Regions from separate parts of the Siminovitchia sp. FSL H7-0308 genome, predicted to be linked through region 1. Evidence: riboswitches for the same ligand, from Rfam matches in the RefSeq annotation. Region 1 holds a riboswitch; the other holds the start of a gene.
What was found. Region 1 has a riboswitch for S-adenosylmethionine ahead of MHB50_RS16405 (YezD family protein). Riboswitches for the same ligand answer to the same signal wherever they lie in the genome.
Positions count from the first base shown of each region.

Region 1 (8,229 bases):
TTCCAACATTCGGATTGCCTGCCAACGCAATTTTAACTGGTTGCTGATGATTCATTTGCTACTAACTCCCCATATATTTTTGAACTTTCTTCCCTTCGCAGGGCAATAGTCGTATGGCTGACACGAAAGGCAATCGGATCGCCGAGAGGACTTTTTTGCAGCACAATCACCTCTGCCGAAGGGACAAACCCTAAATCCAATAACCTTCTCCTCATCGTGCCCGTTACGAGTAACTTCTTTATTTTGATGCAATCCCCAGTGTTGGCTTCATTAAGAGCAATCAACTCATGACCTTTCATCTCCTTTACCTCCCTCATATAAGTTGGATTGTCTTTACAATGTTTCCCCCGACCAACATTTCTTTAATTTATATTTTATGCACACTAGTTGCCTATGTCAAACTTTTTCGCCAGAATGAAAAAAATGGGCACAGGATATTTTTAGGGCAGGGGAAGGAAAACATAAACGCGCTGTTTGAAACAATCGTCCATTAAGAGTAAAATAGAAATTATCGTTCGATATATATGAAGGAGATTTACTATTTTCATGAAGAAATCATATCTTTTGATTGTCCTCACTTTTATCGTTATGCAGTTGTCCTCTTATATTGGAGTACCGCTCTTTTTCCAAATAGGTACGAAGGTGCTTCATATTGATCCGGAGCAAATGAAAGTGAATGCGGTTGGTTATTGGATTCTGTTCTCTTTTAGTGTTGGACTTGCCCTTGTTCTTTTTCTTTTGAGAAAAAATGAGAAGTATACAAAAATAGAGAAGGACCAGCCGCTCCCCGTCGGACAATCTTTTACTTGGGCAATTATCGGTATTTTTATGGCCTTCTTTGCCCAGATTTCCGCAGGTTTGGTAGAGAAGGCGATTGGCATCAACCCGGGATCAGAGAATACACAGCAAATTTTACAATTGATCGAGTTATTTCCGGCAATCGTCATCATCAGTTCCATTATTGGGCCCATTTTAGAAGAGATCGTATTTCGAAAAGTCATATTCGGAAGCTTGTACGACCGCTTCCCTTTCTGGGTAGCCGCTTTACTGAGTTCCGTCATTTTTGCACTGGCCCATTTCGAGCCTGTTCACATTATTTTATATGCTACCATGGGATTCGTATTTGCCTTTTTATACGTTATGACGAAAAGAATTATCGTTCCTATCATCGCACATGTCTCGATGAACACGATCGTTGTCATACTTCAGTTATTCCTTGTCGATAAGCTGGAGAAATATATAGAAAAAACAGCACAATTTGTATGGTGGATAGGAGGGTTCTTTTCATGAGGTCACCATTATTTTCAGGTACTTTATATATCGTCTTGGGGTTTGTTTTTACATTTTTTGCTGTCCAGCAAGTGGATAAGAACGGCTTTGGTTTTATGGTTTATTTGCTGATAATTTTAGCCACACTGGATTTTGGAGCGGGGCTGCGTCTCATTATGCTCCACTTTCGGTTAAAAAAGGATCAGAAATAGGATGTATATAGTAACAAAGCCTGCTAGTACAGCGCTGGCCGCATAGCAAGCTCCCGTGTTGCCTTTTGCTGAAATGCAGTGCTGGAACTTCCTGCCTACAGGTTACGCCAAAGCCTCTTGATCAGTTTGTACGAGGACTTCCTGGATAAAAAACAACATCTATTAAAAAAAACAGAGACATCGGTTTTTCGAAGTGCCCCTGCCATCGACAGCAAGCATTTCATTACCAAATGTCTCTTTTCTGTTTTATAAAGAAGACGCAAGACGCTTATTTTTCTTTACTATTTCGATAAATTCATAAAGCTGTTTTTTCGTACGTAAAAGGCTTTCTTCATCAATGATTGGGTTTTTCTGTTCCCTGTTAATTTGGCTATCGAGAAAATAAAGTCCTTGAAGACTTTTTCCTTTTAAAGAAGCAATGAGCGGTTTCAATGAGAATTCAATCGCCAATAAATGGCCCGGGCTGCCCCCGGTCATGAGCGGCAATACCGGAATATTTTTAAACACATCTTGAGGCAAAAGATCGAACAATGTTTTTAAAACTCCCGAATAAGCCGCTTTATAAACCGGTGATCCGACAATCACCCCCGCCGCCTCTTGAATAACAAGTGACACTTTTTGAATGGCAGGGCTATGAACATTTCCGTAAACCAAGTCCTCCGGCGGAATATCTTTTACTGAAACATGTTTTATTGAAAAATGTTCCCTCTCCAGCAATCTGCCTAGATAATCCAGAATCTTTCCAGATCTGGAAAATTCAGATGGACTTCCTGAAATAATGACAATATCACTCATTTTATTTTCCTCCCTTTAAGTGAAAACGATTTTAATTAACTGTATGAGCATGTTCTTCTCAACCCAAACGGATTAAACTTGCTACATTTTTTTAATTGGCCACCGGTTTTATATCCAACAAATATTATGTATCATTCACCAACCAATCAAATCCCTTCCATGAATGATTTTTCTTCCTTTACAGTCGTATGGAGCGCAAAATCCCAAAACTCTTAGTTCTTCCACATCCTTTTTATGAAAGAACTGAGGAGTCACCCTTCTTCTCTGCATTTGCTATTTTCTCGCTACCATTTTAGGCAACGGTACAAAAAAAGCACCCTCCCAATGCATGATCATTGAGAAGATGCCTTTAGTTGTCTAATCGGCAGCCTGTTTTCATTTGTTTGCTTTCATCATCGGGACTTTCCTTTGTTTCCTTTGCATGTTGTAACGCTTTTTTTCAGTCGTATCAATTTGGGTGATTTCTCCATCGTGCACTGTAATGACCAATGAACCATATTCCATCTTTTTCAAGGCCGAAACAATGTCTTCAATCGCATTTTCCTCCACTTTTGCCATCTTCATCCCCCCATTAAAAAAACCTCTTCTACAAAATAAGAAGAGGTTTGCTTTAAACGTCATTTGTTCTCTTCTTATCTTTCAAGCTTACAAACAGCCTGCTGGAATTGGCACAGTACCTTGACGGTCTGTTGCCGAGGCTTCAAAGGGCCAGTCCCTCCACCTCTCTGGATAAGAAATTACCTATTATTCAGTTGAAACGTCATTTATAAACGTATTTATATACTATCCCACTATAAATTATCTGTCAAGGATGAATTTTTCATCTTATAGCATTAACCCACTTGTTTTATGGGCTATAGATTAAAAAAGCACCGGAAATATCGGATGCTTTTTTAATCTTCATCACTCTCTGCTGCGGAAGCCTGCGCTTTTTTATAACCCACCTTTGAAATCCAGATGCTGATCTCATACAAAATGAGTAATGGAACGGTCACCATCATATGCGAGATTAAATCCGGAGGCGTAATGAACGCTGCGATAACCAGCAAAATAAAGTACGCATATTTTCTGATCTGTACCAAAAACATCGGCGTAACGATGCCCAACCTTGTTAAAAACAAAATGACGACCGGAAGCTGAAACAAAACTCCAAACGGTACGGTTATCTGAAAAAGAAATTGAAAATATTCATTAATGCCAATTGTTGTCTGTATCTCCATATTGCTCGATAACCCAAGCATGAACCGTATCACAAATGGAAACAAAATAAAATAAGAAAAAAGGACACCTGCTAAAAATAAAAAAACTGAAACCGGTATATAGCTGAGCGTTGCCTTCCGTTCCTTTTCCAAAAGACCCGGACTGATAAAGGCCCAGAGCTGATACAAAATAACGGGGGATGTTAAAATAAACGCCAGAACAAACGTCATTTGCAGAAACACTTTAAACGGATCCGTCACACGGAACGCATTCATCGTAATGTCCTGGGCAGCGCTTGCATGCTGAATCAGCTTAATAAGAGGCTGTGATATAAAAAAGCTGGCAATGACAGCCAACACAAAGAAAACGACTATAATGACCAGCCGTTTTCGCAATTCCTCTATATGATCGATGATCGACATATTGTTTTGACTCATGATTTGTTCATCCTATCACTTATCGCTGTCTTTTTTCGTCTCTTTTTCATCATCGTCTGCCAAACCTTTCGTCGCGTTCTTAAATTCACGCAACGTGTTGCCCGCAGCCTTACCAAGTTCCGGCAACTTCTTTGGTCCGAAGATCAATATAGCAACAAGTGCGATTACAAGTAAACTGCCTACACCTGCACTCACTGCGGCCACCTCCTATCTATAGTTTTATTTTAATGGAAACCCGTCCAATTAGCCATTGAAAAATCATTTATGGTTGTGAATTTTCCGTGTCATCGAGAGGATAATGTTTCAAAAAGTAAACGAGCGACTGCAACTCCACCGCTAGATCGATATGATGAACACGGATCGACTCCGGCACATTCAGCCTTGCAGGGGTAAAATTCAGTATTCCCTTTACACCGGTATGTTTAATCCGGTCAGTGATGGCTTGGGCGGCACTTGCCGGCACAGTTAAAATAATGACGGCCACTTCCTCTTTGCTCAATCTTTCTTCAAGTTCGGACAAAGCATAAATCGGTACATTGCTGATCTTTTTCCCGATTTTGTTTTTGTCGACATCGAAAGCCATTTCAATTTTTGTATTGTTGTTTTTTAAGAAATTATAATTTAAAAAAGCTGTGCCTAAATTTCCTACACCAATTAAAGCGACTTTCGTCACCTCATCTTGGTCAAGTGTCTTGCGAAAAAATGACAGCAAGTAATTTACATTATACCCATATCCTTTTTTTCCAAGCGCGCCAAAATAAGAAAAGTCCCGCCGAATGGTAGCGGAGTCCACTTTCACCGCTTCACTTAATTCGGCCGAAGATACGCGCTGTTTTCCTGATGCATGTAAATTTTTCAAAAACCTGTAGTATAGCGGAAGCCTCTTTGCAGTAGCCTGTGGTATTTTTAACGTTTCCCCGTTCATATTCAATCCTCCATGCCAAAAAGAAAAAAGCGCTGCAATTTACCCGTTTGCGGAATGAATGTCCTGCAACTGATAAACCTATTCCATTTCACGGCGATAATCGCTACTGGATACCCCGCCTGTTTTTTCTATTAGATAGGTTGGACCTATGATCATTCCCTTGTCTACGGCTTTGCACATATCGTATATAGTGAGTGCTGCTGCCGAAACAGCAGTTAATGCTTCCATCTCTACTCCTGTATTACCGACAGTTTTTACTTCAGCAGTAATTTCCAGGATTTTATGATTCTCGGATCCTTCCATCCAGTCAAAGGAAATATTAACTCCTTTTATCGGGATCGGATGGCACATCGGGATTATTTCCCATGTTTTTTTCGCGGCCATGATCCCGGCTACTTGCGCCACAGCCAAAACATCGCCCTTTTTTATTTGCTGATTCGTAATTAACTCATAAATATGGTCGTTCACTTCAATACTGGAGCGGGCAGCAGCAGTGCGGACTGTTTCCGGCTTTCCGCTGACATCCACCATCTGTGCCCTGCCTTCATTGTTAAAATGCGTCAATTTTTCCACGGCCAAACACCTCCTTATCATTCTACACTATTTCGTGTATACTGTCTGTTTTTGCCACCTAAAAAATCAATTGTCAAATATAGTCAACATGCGATACACTGTCTATGACTAGGGGTGGAAATTATGCTATTATTGCAAGTTCAACAGCTTTCAAAGTATTTTGGGGCTGATTTGGTACTTTCAAATATAAAATTGGAAATTCGCGAAGGTGACCGGGCAGCTCTTGTCGGCAGGAATGGAGCCGGAAAGTCTACCTTGTTAAAGATCATCGCTGGAGAACTTTCACATGATTCCGGCCAAGTAGTCAAACCGAAAGATGTAACAATTGGTTATTTGGAGCAACATACAGGCTTGGAATCAGAATTAACGATTTGGGAAGAAATGCTTTCCGTATTCAGCGAAGTACGAAACATGGAAAAAGAGCTTCGAAAAATCGAGCAGAAGCTTTCCGATCCGGCGAATTACGAACGTGAAGGTGCCTATGAACGTCTATTGAGTGAATATGACAGGCTTCAAGAGCAGTTTAAAAAAATCGGCGGTTATCAATATGAATCAGATATACGTTCTGTCCTGCACGGCTTCCAATTTTTCGAAGAAGACTATGATAAAAATATCGCCAGGCTGAGTGGCGGACAAAAAACGCGCCTGGCGCTTGCAAAATTGTTGTTGTCCAAGCCGGACTTGCTGATTTTGGATGAGCCAACAAACCATCTTGATATTGAAACCATGGCCTGGTTAGAAAAATATTTGCAAAATTATCCGGGAGCCCTTCTCATCGTTTCCCATGACCGTTACTTTCTCGACCAAATCGTTTCTTTAGTATATGAGCTGTCCCGCCATGAAATGGCGGTCTATCATGGAAATTACAGTAAGTATCTCGAGCAAAAAGCCGAGAGATTTGAACAGGAAATGAAACTGTATGAAAAACAGCAAGGTGAAATTTCCAAACTGCAAGACTTTATACAGCGTAACCTCGCAAGAGCGTCAACGACTAAACGAGCGCAAAGCAGACGCCGCAAATTAGAAAAAATGAATATCATGGATCGTCCCGAAGGCGACACAAAATCCGCTTCTTTTTCATTCACAATTGAGAAACAAAGCGGAAATGACGTGTTATCCGTTTCAGAGGCGAGCATTGGCTACAATGGACAGACATTGGCCAACCATATCAATATGAGACTTACCCGCGGCGACAGTGCCGCCCTTGTCGGGCCAAACGGGATTGGCAAATCTACGTTGTTAAAGTCGATCATAAAAAAAATCCCCTTCCTATCCGGGGAGATTCGATATGGAGCAAATGTTCAATTCGGATATTATGATCAGGAACAGGCCAACTTGTCAACCAACCGAACTGTTTTACAAGAATTATGGGATCGCTATCCGCTAATGAAGGAAAAAGAAGTCAGATCCGTATTGGGCAATTTTTTGTTTACCCAAGATGATGTATTAAAAACCGTTTCGTCATTGAGCGGGGGAGAAAAAGCGCGGCTCACCCTCGCCATTCTCATGCTTCAAAAGGCGAACGTCCTCATTCTTGATGAACCGACGAACCACTTGGACTTGGATAGCAAGGAAGTGCTGGAAAACGCGCTTGTGGATTACCCGGGAACCATTTTATTCGTTTCCCATGACCGATATTTTATCAACAGGATTGCTACGAAAGTGATCGAACTATCCACAGAAGGAACAAAAGAATTTCTGGGCGACTATGATTATTATGTGAATAAAAAGACGGAAATGGCGGAGCTGGCACAACTGCAACAGCCGGAATCAAAGAACACACAAGTAGACAGTAAACATTCATACGAGCAGGAAAAAGAAAAAAGAAAACGCGAACGGCAACTCAAAAGGCGGATCGCTGAAATGGAAGAATTGGTGGACCAATTGGAAGCGGAACTGGACATAAAAGAGCAGTTGTTAACAGATCCCGCTGTGTTCAATGACCACGAACGAACTCTTGAAATTCATCAAGAAATGGAAAGAATTCAAAGCGAAATGGATGAATTGCTGGAAGAATGGACGAGGCTTTCAGAAACACTTACGGAATATGACATACCGTAACAAAAAATCATGTATTATCCCGATGGGTACTCCGTCGGGGATTTTTTTACCCACAATCTTGTCCACATTTTAAACGTTTACAACATAAGTTATAAACAAACCTATACACATTATCCACACTATATTCGCTTAATCATCCACAAAATGTCGTTTTCAAGCTTGCATATGATCAAGTTATCCACAAAAAAGACTCCGTTCCAACCGGAGCCCTTACTTTTCTATATCCAAACCGGGGTGCGCATTCATATCAAGTGCACCTCTTATTCCAACTTCAAATAAGACAGTTCCTGCCGCCGCAATCATAGCGGCATTATCTGTACATAAATACAGGGGAGGAATAACGAGATCTACATGTTCTATTCGCTCAAAAGCGGATTCAAGTGATTTACGCAGCCCTTTATTTGCGGCTACCCCTCCGGCCAAAAGTACTTGTTTTACGCCCAATTCTTTAGCAGCCCTGATCGTTTTTTCCGTCAACACTTCCACTACGCTTGCTTGAAAACTCGCCGCCAAATTTTCTGGAGATATTTTTTCCCCGCGCTGTTCCGCATTGTGGAGCGTGTTGATAACTGCGGATTTAAGACCGCTAAAACTGAAGTCATAAGAATCCTCTTCCAACCATGCTCTTGGAAGATCAATAGTCGCCGTCCCCTCTTGGGCAAGTCTGTCGATATGCGGTCCGCCGGGATATGGCAAATTCAATGTCCGCGCGACTTTGTCATATGCTTCTCCAGCAGCATCGTCCCGCGTTTCACCA
Region 1 is NZ_CP150282.1:3,472,706-3,480,934, forward strand. It holds gene MHB50_RS16380 (FeoB small GTPase domain-containing protein) at 1-55, opposite strand, end outside; gene MHB50_RS16385 (FeoA family protein) at 33-299, opposite strand; gene MHB50_RS16390 (type II CAAX endopeptidase family protein) at 547-1,290, shown strand; gene MHB50_RS16395 (YdiK family protein) at 1,287-1,481, shown strand; gene ssuE (NADPH-dependent FMN reductase) at 1,728-2,276, opposite strand; gene MHB50_RS16405 (YezD family protein) at 2,652-2,834, opposite strand; SAM riboswitch class I at 2,906-3,012, opposite strand; gene tatC (twin-arginine translocase subunit TatC) at 3,170-3,913, opposite strand; gene MHB50_RS16415 (twin-arginine translocase TatA/TatE family subunit) at 3,929-4,108, opposite strand; gene MHB50_RS16420 (redox-sensing transcriptional repressor Rex) at 4,176-4,838, opposite strand; gene moaC (cyclic pyranopterin monophosphate synthase MoaC) at 4,917-5,411, opposite strand; gene MHB50_RS16430 (ABC-F family ATP-binding cassette domain-containing protein) at 5,535-7,472, shown strand; gene tsaD (tRNA (adenosine(37)-N6)-threonylcarbamoyltransferase complex transferase subunit TsaD) at 7,683-8,229, opposite strand, start outside.

Region 2 (8,229 bases), 1.0 Mb from region 1:
TTCTTTTATTTATCGTTACAGCTATCACATTTGGTTATGCTTTTTTCATCAATGATCCATTCAGCACCAATACTCGCATTCCTTTTTTTGCTTTTCAATTTGCTATTAACAAATTAACCAAAAAACTATGAGGCCTCATCTTTTTCTATACGCTTAACGACGTCCGGATAAAGTCCGGTTAAAACCTTTAACTCTGCCAAAAAAAACAAAACAGGTTACCGATTTTAGCAAAATGTAATGATGAACATCTACTTTGCTTCAGGAACAATCAGTGTCTCGTCTAATTTCTTGGTATGCTGCCACACACATGTCCAATCGCCACTGTTTAAAAAGGATACAGGCGAGGTCCTTCACAACGTTTTTAAATAAAAAAAGAAGCGCCCAATGGCCGAAAAAATCGACTTAATGGACAACTCCTTTGTTTTTCTATACGGGATTTTTAACCAAATATCTTTATGTTATACGTATCTAAAAACCATTGGGGTACAAAGAACCTAGCCGTTAACAAAGGGTCAACAATCTGCGAGATTTGAGTATGTCCAATCGCGCTTAATAGCATCGTCATTTCGCTCAGTTCAAGGTCTGTATGGGGAAGGAGCAGATCGACCATTTCTTCCACGGCCGTTTTGGCGGCTTCGTCCAATGTCTTGGCTGATACTAATTGACTCAGACCATCTGAATTTTTAACCACGGGGTGCTTCAAGCTTTTTCCTTTGAATACTTGTAAGGTTATATCCGCTTTTCCCGGAACTTCGATACCGGATACACCAATTTCTCCGTCTCCCATTGCTGCATGCATATCTCCCAGGCCAAACAAAGCCCCTTCGTGAAAAATAGGGAAATAGATGGTCGCTCCCTCTGCAATGAGAAGTGTATCCAGGTTTCCGCCATGGCTTCCCGGTGTGCCGCAAGGCACGGCATCGTCCTCAGGAGCAACACCTATCACACCAATCATTTTATTAAGCGGGATTTTCACTTTTTCATTAAAAATGGCATAGTTGTCTTCGATTGGAGTGATTTTCACGGTAAATTCATCGATTCGATGGCCCATGACACCCAAATTTGGTCCAGTAGCAAGCACGCCACTTTCCCCAATTTCAATACTGTGAATCGTTACAGCCAATACATCTCCCGGCTTGGCCGATTCTACGTAAATGGGGCCAGTTGCGGGATTAATTCGGTTCCAATCAATACTGTTCATCGTTGTATGATCGGACTGGATTTGATTTTCAAAGCAGTCGTAAGCTTCAACTACCAACCTGGTTCCCGAGTCCACCTTTATAACGGGTTCGTGTTCTTTGCTAAATGAATAAATAGGCTTTCCCGTTGGTACTATTTGCGGCATTCTCTTCCCACCCTTTTATAAAAAGTACATATTAAGCCTATCGTAACATAGAAGTTAGGTAAGTCAATTTTCGTCGTATTTGGTGATCTATTCTCTATCAACATGGCAAAAAGGCGGGGGCAGCCCTATTTGTGCTACATCCGCCTTTCCGGTTAGTTCGGTACCTTCCCAATTACCATCCGGGAATAACGGCACCCTTATATGTTTCATCAATAAATTGTTTGACTTCTTCTGACTGGTATACTTCCAAAAATTGCTTAATCGCAGGGTCATCTTTACTTTCCGCTCTGGCGGCAACAATATTCACCCACGGGGAATCTTTTTCTTCCATAAAGATGGCGTCTTCTGTTGGAACGAGTCCACTTTCAATCGCGTAGTTGGAATTGATGGCCGCCGCATCCAAATCATCCAATTGGTGTGGAATTTGCGCGGCTTCCAATTCTACAAATTCATAATCCTTTTTGTTTTCTTCAATGTCCTTGACGGATGGTGTATCGCCAGCGCCTTTCTTCAGTTTGATCAGTCCGGCTTTTTCAAATAATAGGAGGGAGCGGCCGCCATTGGTCGGGTCGCTGGGCAATCCCAGCTTTGCGCCTTTTTTCAGTTCGCCGAGATCTTTCACTTTATTGGAATATACACCCATCGGGGTCGTAATCGTATTTCCGACGTTGACGATATCGTAGTTGCGATCTTCTTTTTGTTTGTTCATATAAGGTTCATGTTGGAATACGTTCAGATCAAGATCTCCTTGTGCCAGTGCTTCGTTCACAATGAGATAGTCGGAAAAAGTTTTTATATCAATTTCCAGGTCTTTATCTGCGGCCAGTTCTTTTACTTTTTCCATGATTTCCTCATGTTCACCTGCGGTGACACCTACAGTCAGCTTTCCGTCACTGAGCAGGTCTTTCGCTTTTTCGTCTTTATCTCCCGCGTTTTCTTTGTCGCCGCCTCCGCAAGCTGTAAGGGCGGCGATCAGTATGAGGAGTAAACTGGATAAGAGCCACTTTTTCATATTGCCATTCCTCTTTTCTTTTTTTGATGGTTGATTAGTCTTTTTTCAATTTGGCTGCCAAGCGGTTGCCAAGCGACTGTAGCCCTTGCACAAGGATGATGAGCAAGATGACTGTTACATACATCACATCGACTTCGTAACGGAGGTGTCCGTAGCGGTAAGCAAGGTCGCCAAGACCGCCGCCGCCGACAAGTCCCGCCATGGCCGTTGCTCCGATTAAGGAGATGGTGGCAATGGTTAAACCAAGAATGATGGATGAGCGGGACTCCCTTACAAGCACGTGCCATACGATATGCCTTGTTTTCATCCCCATCGCTTCGTATGCTTCAATCACTCCGCGGTCCACCTCTAAGAGGGCGGTTTCCATTAAGCGGGCGATATAGGGCGCTGTATAAATAACGAGCGGCACGATCACCCCTTTTACACCAATCGTTACTCCGACAATGAATTTTGTAAAAGGCAAAATAAAGAACAACAAAATAATAAATGGAACTGAACGGATAATATTAATCAATACGTTTAAAACACCAAAAACAAATTTATTGCCGAGAGCTTTTCCCGGACGGGTCAAAACAAGCATGATTCCCAAAGGCAAGCCAATTAAAATGGATATTCCTAAAGAGATTCCGACCATTTGGAAGGTTTGGATGATGGCTTCCCAAATATCAGCGCCCCAGTTGTCAAGAAACTCGTTTATTTTCGTCACTAATCTTCACACCTTCCACATGAACCTGATCTTGTTCCAAATACCGAATGGCTTTATGAATTTCGGCCGGATCACCTTTCATATGAACGACAAGCTGGCCAAAGGTATCTTCTTTTAAATGTGTAATGCTGCCTGATAGAATGTTTGGATATATATCAAACTTCTTTGTAACAGTGGCCAACGCTGGTTCGCCGCTTGATTCCCCGAAGAAAGAGAGAGTAACGACTTGGCCGCTTTCATTTAATTTTTCCAGCATGTCGTTTGGTATTTTATGTGTAAACAGATTGCTGACAAACCGCTTCGTCGTCGGATGTTGCGGTGAAGTAAAGAGGTCTTTCGTTTTTCCTTCCTCGATTACTTCCCCTTTTTCCATGACGGCCACACGGTCGCAAATTCGTTGGATGACGTTCATTTCATGCGTAATCAACAAAATCGTGATGCCGAGCTCTTTATTGATTTTTAACAGCAATTCCAGAATGGCCTCCGTTGTATCAGGGTCCAATGCGCTTGTCGCTTCGTCACTTAAAAGGACTTCGGGCTCGAAAGCCAACGCACGGGCAATGGCTACCCGTTGTTTTTGCCCGCCGGACAGTTCGGCCGGGTAGGCATGATGCTTTTCGTCGAGTCCAACGATTTTTATATATTTCTTGACCCGCTCTTCCACTTCCTTTTTGCTGAATCCGGCAAGTTTCAGCGGCAGGGCGATATTTTCATAAACAGTAGCCGTCTTTAACAAATTAAAGCCTTGAAAAATCATTCCGATGTTACTGCGGGCTTCGCGAAGTTTTTTGGTAGACAGCTTTGTTAAATCGATCCCTTTTACTTTTACAGAACCCGTATCCGGTTTTTCCAATAAATTGACGCAACGGATGAGCGTGCTTTTTCCTGCGCCGCTGTATCCAATGACACCGTATATTTCACCCTTTTTCACTGAAAGTGACACATTCTTTAATGCGTGAATAGAGCCTTGCTTGCCTTTAAATGTCTTTGAAATTCCCGCCAATTCGATCATGTGTATTTGCTCCTTCATGCTTTATTTTCAAACCCGTAATGGCTGGAAGAATATTCGGGGACGGGTGGCCCCCTTCATTCCTTACCAGGAAGGAATGACAGATCCTTCAAATGTTTCATCAATAAATTGTTTTGTTTCATCAGAGCGGTACACATCCAAAAACTTTTGAATCGCTTCGTCGTCTTTGGACTCGGCTCTTGCCGTAACAATATTTACCCATGGAGAATCTTTCGATTCGATAAAGATAGCATCTTTTCCAGGTTTGAATCCATGTTCGATCGCATAATTGGTATTAATCGCCGCCGCATCCAGTTCTTCCAACTGACGGGGAATTTGGGATGCTTCCAATTCCACAAATTCAAAGTTGTTTTTGTTTTCTTCGATATCTTTGACAGTTGGCGTGTTTCCCGAGCCTTCTTTTAGTGTAATCAATTCGGCTTTTTCGAATAAAACGAGAGCGCGGCCGCCGTTTGTAGGATCGTTAGGCAAACCGAGCTTTGCCCCTTTTTGCAGTTTTTGCACATCTTTTACTTTGGAAGAATAAATACCCATCGGGAACGTTACTGTTTCGCCCACATTTACAAGATCCAGGTTTCTGTCCTTTTTAAATTGATCTAAATAAGGTATCGTCTGAAATACGTTGAGATCAAGCTCTTTTTCGTCCAAAGCGATATTCGGCATGACATAGTCGGTGAAAACTTTTACTTCTATTTCCAAATCTTCTTTTGCTGCAAGCTCTTTTACTTTTTCCACAATTTGCTCGTGCGGTCCGGCCGTTACGCCGACTGTCAATTTGCCGTCGCTGAGAAGACCTTCAGATGTTGATTCTTTATTTACAGTTTCTTTTTCACTGCTTTTTCCTCCACCGCATGCGGCAAGGGTAAGTGCTAGCAACACAACGAAACTAGTTAATAACCATTTGTGCATGTCATTTCCTCTTTTCTTTATATATTTAGTCTGCATTTAAGGCGTATGTTGAAAATCACATACGGGGAGGTTTTTTCTTCAAAATGAAAAATGCCTCCCAAAATGAGAGGCATGGATATACATTGTAAGTAAATCGGTTTACCTCTCTTATCTTTCAAAATACAACAGTATTTTGCAGGATTTAGCACCTGTTCTTGTTTCGTCAAACAAGAATGGTTGCCGGGCTTCACAGGGCCAGTCCCTCCGCCGCTCTTTATAAGAGAATTTCAAATTCAATTGTTACATAGATATTATCCTTAGTTAGAAAAAATGTCAACAAATTTTTCATGGAAACTGAAAATCAAAAAGTAAAACCGAAGCTTTAAAATCACATTCTTGGGTTTTTAATTATTGGACTCTTTAGTTTTTAAGGAGAAGTTTTTGGAACGCAATGAAAGAGCAAATTTTATAAAATTAATTTGTTTGACGATTTTTATTTATCTTTGTCAAAAATTTATATACTCCAATTATTAAGAAATAGATAATAAACACATTTAATAAAAATGCAGAGGGGATAAATTCAGTAGTTGATAAATTCTTAGGAGAAAAAAGGAGAAATGTAGTAGTTAATTTATTAGGTCCATGATGTATTACCCAGTTAAAAGGAAGTCCATACGATTTTCCTTGAGAAGGAGAGATTAAGACTATGCTTATAGAAACGATAAAGCTGAGATATAAAAAACGTCTGTACTTTATCATTATGATCATCTCCTTTTAATAAGATTATACATAATTTTAAACAAAAAACATTTACGGAAATATTTTTAGCTTTTTTAAATATGGACTAGTATCACCGAGCTTTGCATCAGGTGTAAAACCTAACGACATTTTTCAAGAGGTTGTTTTTTTTTGAACGTAAAGGACGAGATGTCTAACGGCTGGGACATAAGCAAATACGAAATAGCAAAAACCGAACAATTATAAATGAATTGTTCGGTTTATTTGTGTTAAAAAAATCCCTATCATCGCTACGTCAACATATTTCGCTTTCCGCGGGCAGCTTCAGCTTCCTCGGAAAGCAAAGATCGCTTTCCTGCGGGATCTTCAGCTCGAGCTATTCCCGCAGGAGTCTACCTATTTTGACTACGCTAAAAGCTTGCGTATTATGCACTGGGATAATTTATCCCGCATGTAAGGTGCCGAAAGACTCCCACTTCAAAATCTCGAGTGAATACAAAAGGTGGAGTGGGAGAAAACGGCACCTAAATGCCCGATTGGTTCAACTAACATTCAGTAGGAGCCCTACTGAATGAAGTTTCACTGTATTGTTCGTTTTTTCATCAGCTGATTGAGTTGTGTCTCAGACCCTTTGTTTATGGTAATCCAGGGGAATCTATAGAATAAGAAGTTAAGATAACAACATTAAAACAATAACCTTTTTTGGGGTTAAACCGAAAAAACCTTATGGGGTTGTGGATTGGAAGATAATGGATTGTTCCCGAGGAGCTCATGTATGGCGCTTTGATCTTTTTCATCTCCATAAAGTTCGAATCATCTTCCGTCAATCTGAATATAATCATTAAGAATTTGCCGTATCCGAGCAAGGGAGGTTTACCCCATGAAGAAAAAGTGGATAACTGCTGTTTCATTTATTTGCGCCGCTTTGTTATTAATGTCTTGTTCTGCAAGTGGCGGAAATGGAAAAGGGCAGTTTCCTGAAAAATCCATTACGTACAGCATCCCGTTTGAACCAGGCGGACAGTCTGATATCGAGGCCCGGCGGCAGCAGTCATTTCTGGAGAAATATTTAAAGCAAAAAATTGTTATTCAATATAAACCTGGCGGTGGTGGTTCTGTAGGCTGGAGTGAGTTGGTGAATCAAAAGCCGGATGGATATTTTCTCGCAGGCATCAACATCCCGCATATCATCCTGCAGCCGCTTGCCAATGAAGATACAGGGTATCAAACAGAGGATATTGTGCCTATAGCCATTTTCCAGACAACGCCAATCGCGTTGGCTATCGGTAAAGACAGCGGGATTGACTCGTTGGATGACTTTATTCAAAAAGCAAAGGAAAATCCGGGGTCGATCACGGTCGCGGGATCAGGCAACTATTCCGGCCATCATATCGCCTTTTTACAGCTTCAAGATGTGGCAGGGATTGAGTTGCAATATGTGCCGTTTGACGGGGCGGGCCCATCTATGCAAGCTTTTCTGGGAGGCAATACGGACGCTGTATTGGCGAATTCCAGCGATTTATTAAAATATACCGAAGATATGAAAATTCTTGCCATCGGGTCTGAAGAAACATTCGAACCGATGCCGGAAGTTCCTACATTTATCGAAGAGGGTTACGATATTACCGCCTCGATTGATCGCGGGGTAGGAGTGCCGCCGGATACCGATCTAAAGATCATTCACATATTGGAAAAGGCTTTCCTGAACATATTGGAGGAGCCGGGGGTGAAAGATCAGATGTATGAGGAAGGCTTTGAGCCAAAAGCAATGGGCCATGAAGAATCAGTCCAATATATTGAACAGAAAACGAAGGAGTTTGCGGATATTTTGGAAAAACAGTAGGGTTACATGCTGCCAATTATTGAAAATGAGGCAATGCGGAACTTTCTATACAGGAATGGAATAATCATATAGGCAAAGGTTGAGTGACCACCGCCCAATTGGTCCTGGAATAAGCCCTGAGATACAGAACGGGAGGCGCAAAGATGATTGATTCGATTCCATCTGTGATGAGCTCATTAACGGACCCTTTCAATATCCTGCTCTTATGCACCGGGGTATTAGTGGGCATGATTGTGGGGGCATTACCCGGGTTAACCGCCACGATGGCTTTGGCACTTCTGTTGCCTTTTACCTTTACGATGCAGCCGGAGATGTCACTGATGACGATGGGCGGCTTATATGTGGGCGGAATTTATGGCGGCTGTATCTCAGCCATATTGATCAATACCCCAGGCACACCGTCCGCAATCGCCACCACTTTTGACGGATTTCCATTGGCGAAAAAAGGGAAAGCGGCCCATGCTCTTATCGCCGCGGCCATGAGTTCGGGAATAGGCGGGATTACCGGTGGTATGGCTCTTTTGTTTTTAACGCCCATATTAGCAAAGTGGGCGCTCAGCTTTGGCCCTTCGGAATATTTTTGGGTGGCGGTATTAGGCTTAACGATGATTGCCACCCTTTCCTCGGGATCTTTGCTAAAGGGATTGATCGGGGGTTGTATCGGCTT
Region 2 is NZ_CP150282.1:4,469,777-4,478,005, forward strand. It holds gene MHB50_RS20980 (acetamidase/formamidase family protein) at 440-1,345, opposite strand; gene MHB50_RS20985 (MetQ/NlpA family ABC transporter substrate-binding protein) at 1,518-2,357, opposite strand; gene MHB50_RS20990 (methionine ABC transporter permease) at 2,392-3,054, opposite strand; gene MHB50_RS20995 (methionine ABC transporter ATP-binding protein) at 3,038-4,075, opposite strand; gene MHB50_RS21000 (MetQ/NlpA family ABC transporter substrate-binding protein) at 4,157-5,002, opposite strand; SAM riboswitch class I at 5,147-5,264, opposite strand; gene MHB50_RS21005 (tripartite tricarboxylate transporter substrate binding protein) at 6,600-7,562, shown strand; gene MHB50_RS21010 (tripartite tricarboxylate transporter permease) at 7,706-8,229, shown strand, end outside.
Region 2: it holds a riboswitch for S-adenosylmethionine, as region 1 does, so the genes downstream of both, MHB50_RS21000 (MetQ/NlpA family ABC transporter substrate-binding protein) here and MHB50_RS16405 (YezD family protein) in region 1, are expected to answer to the same signal.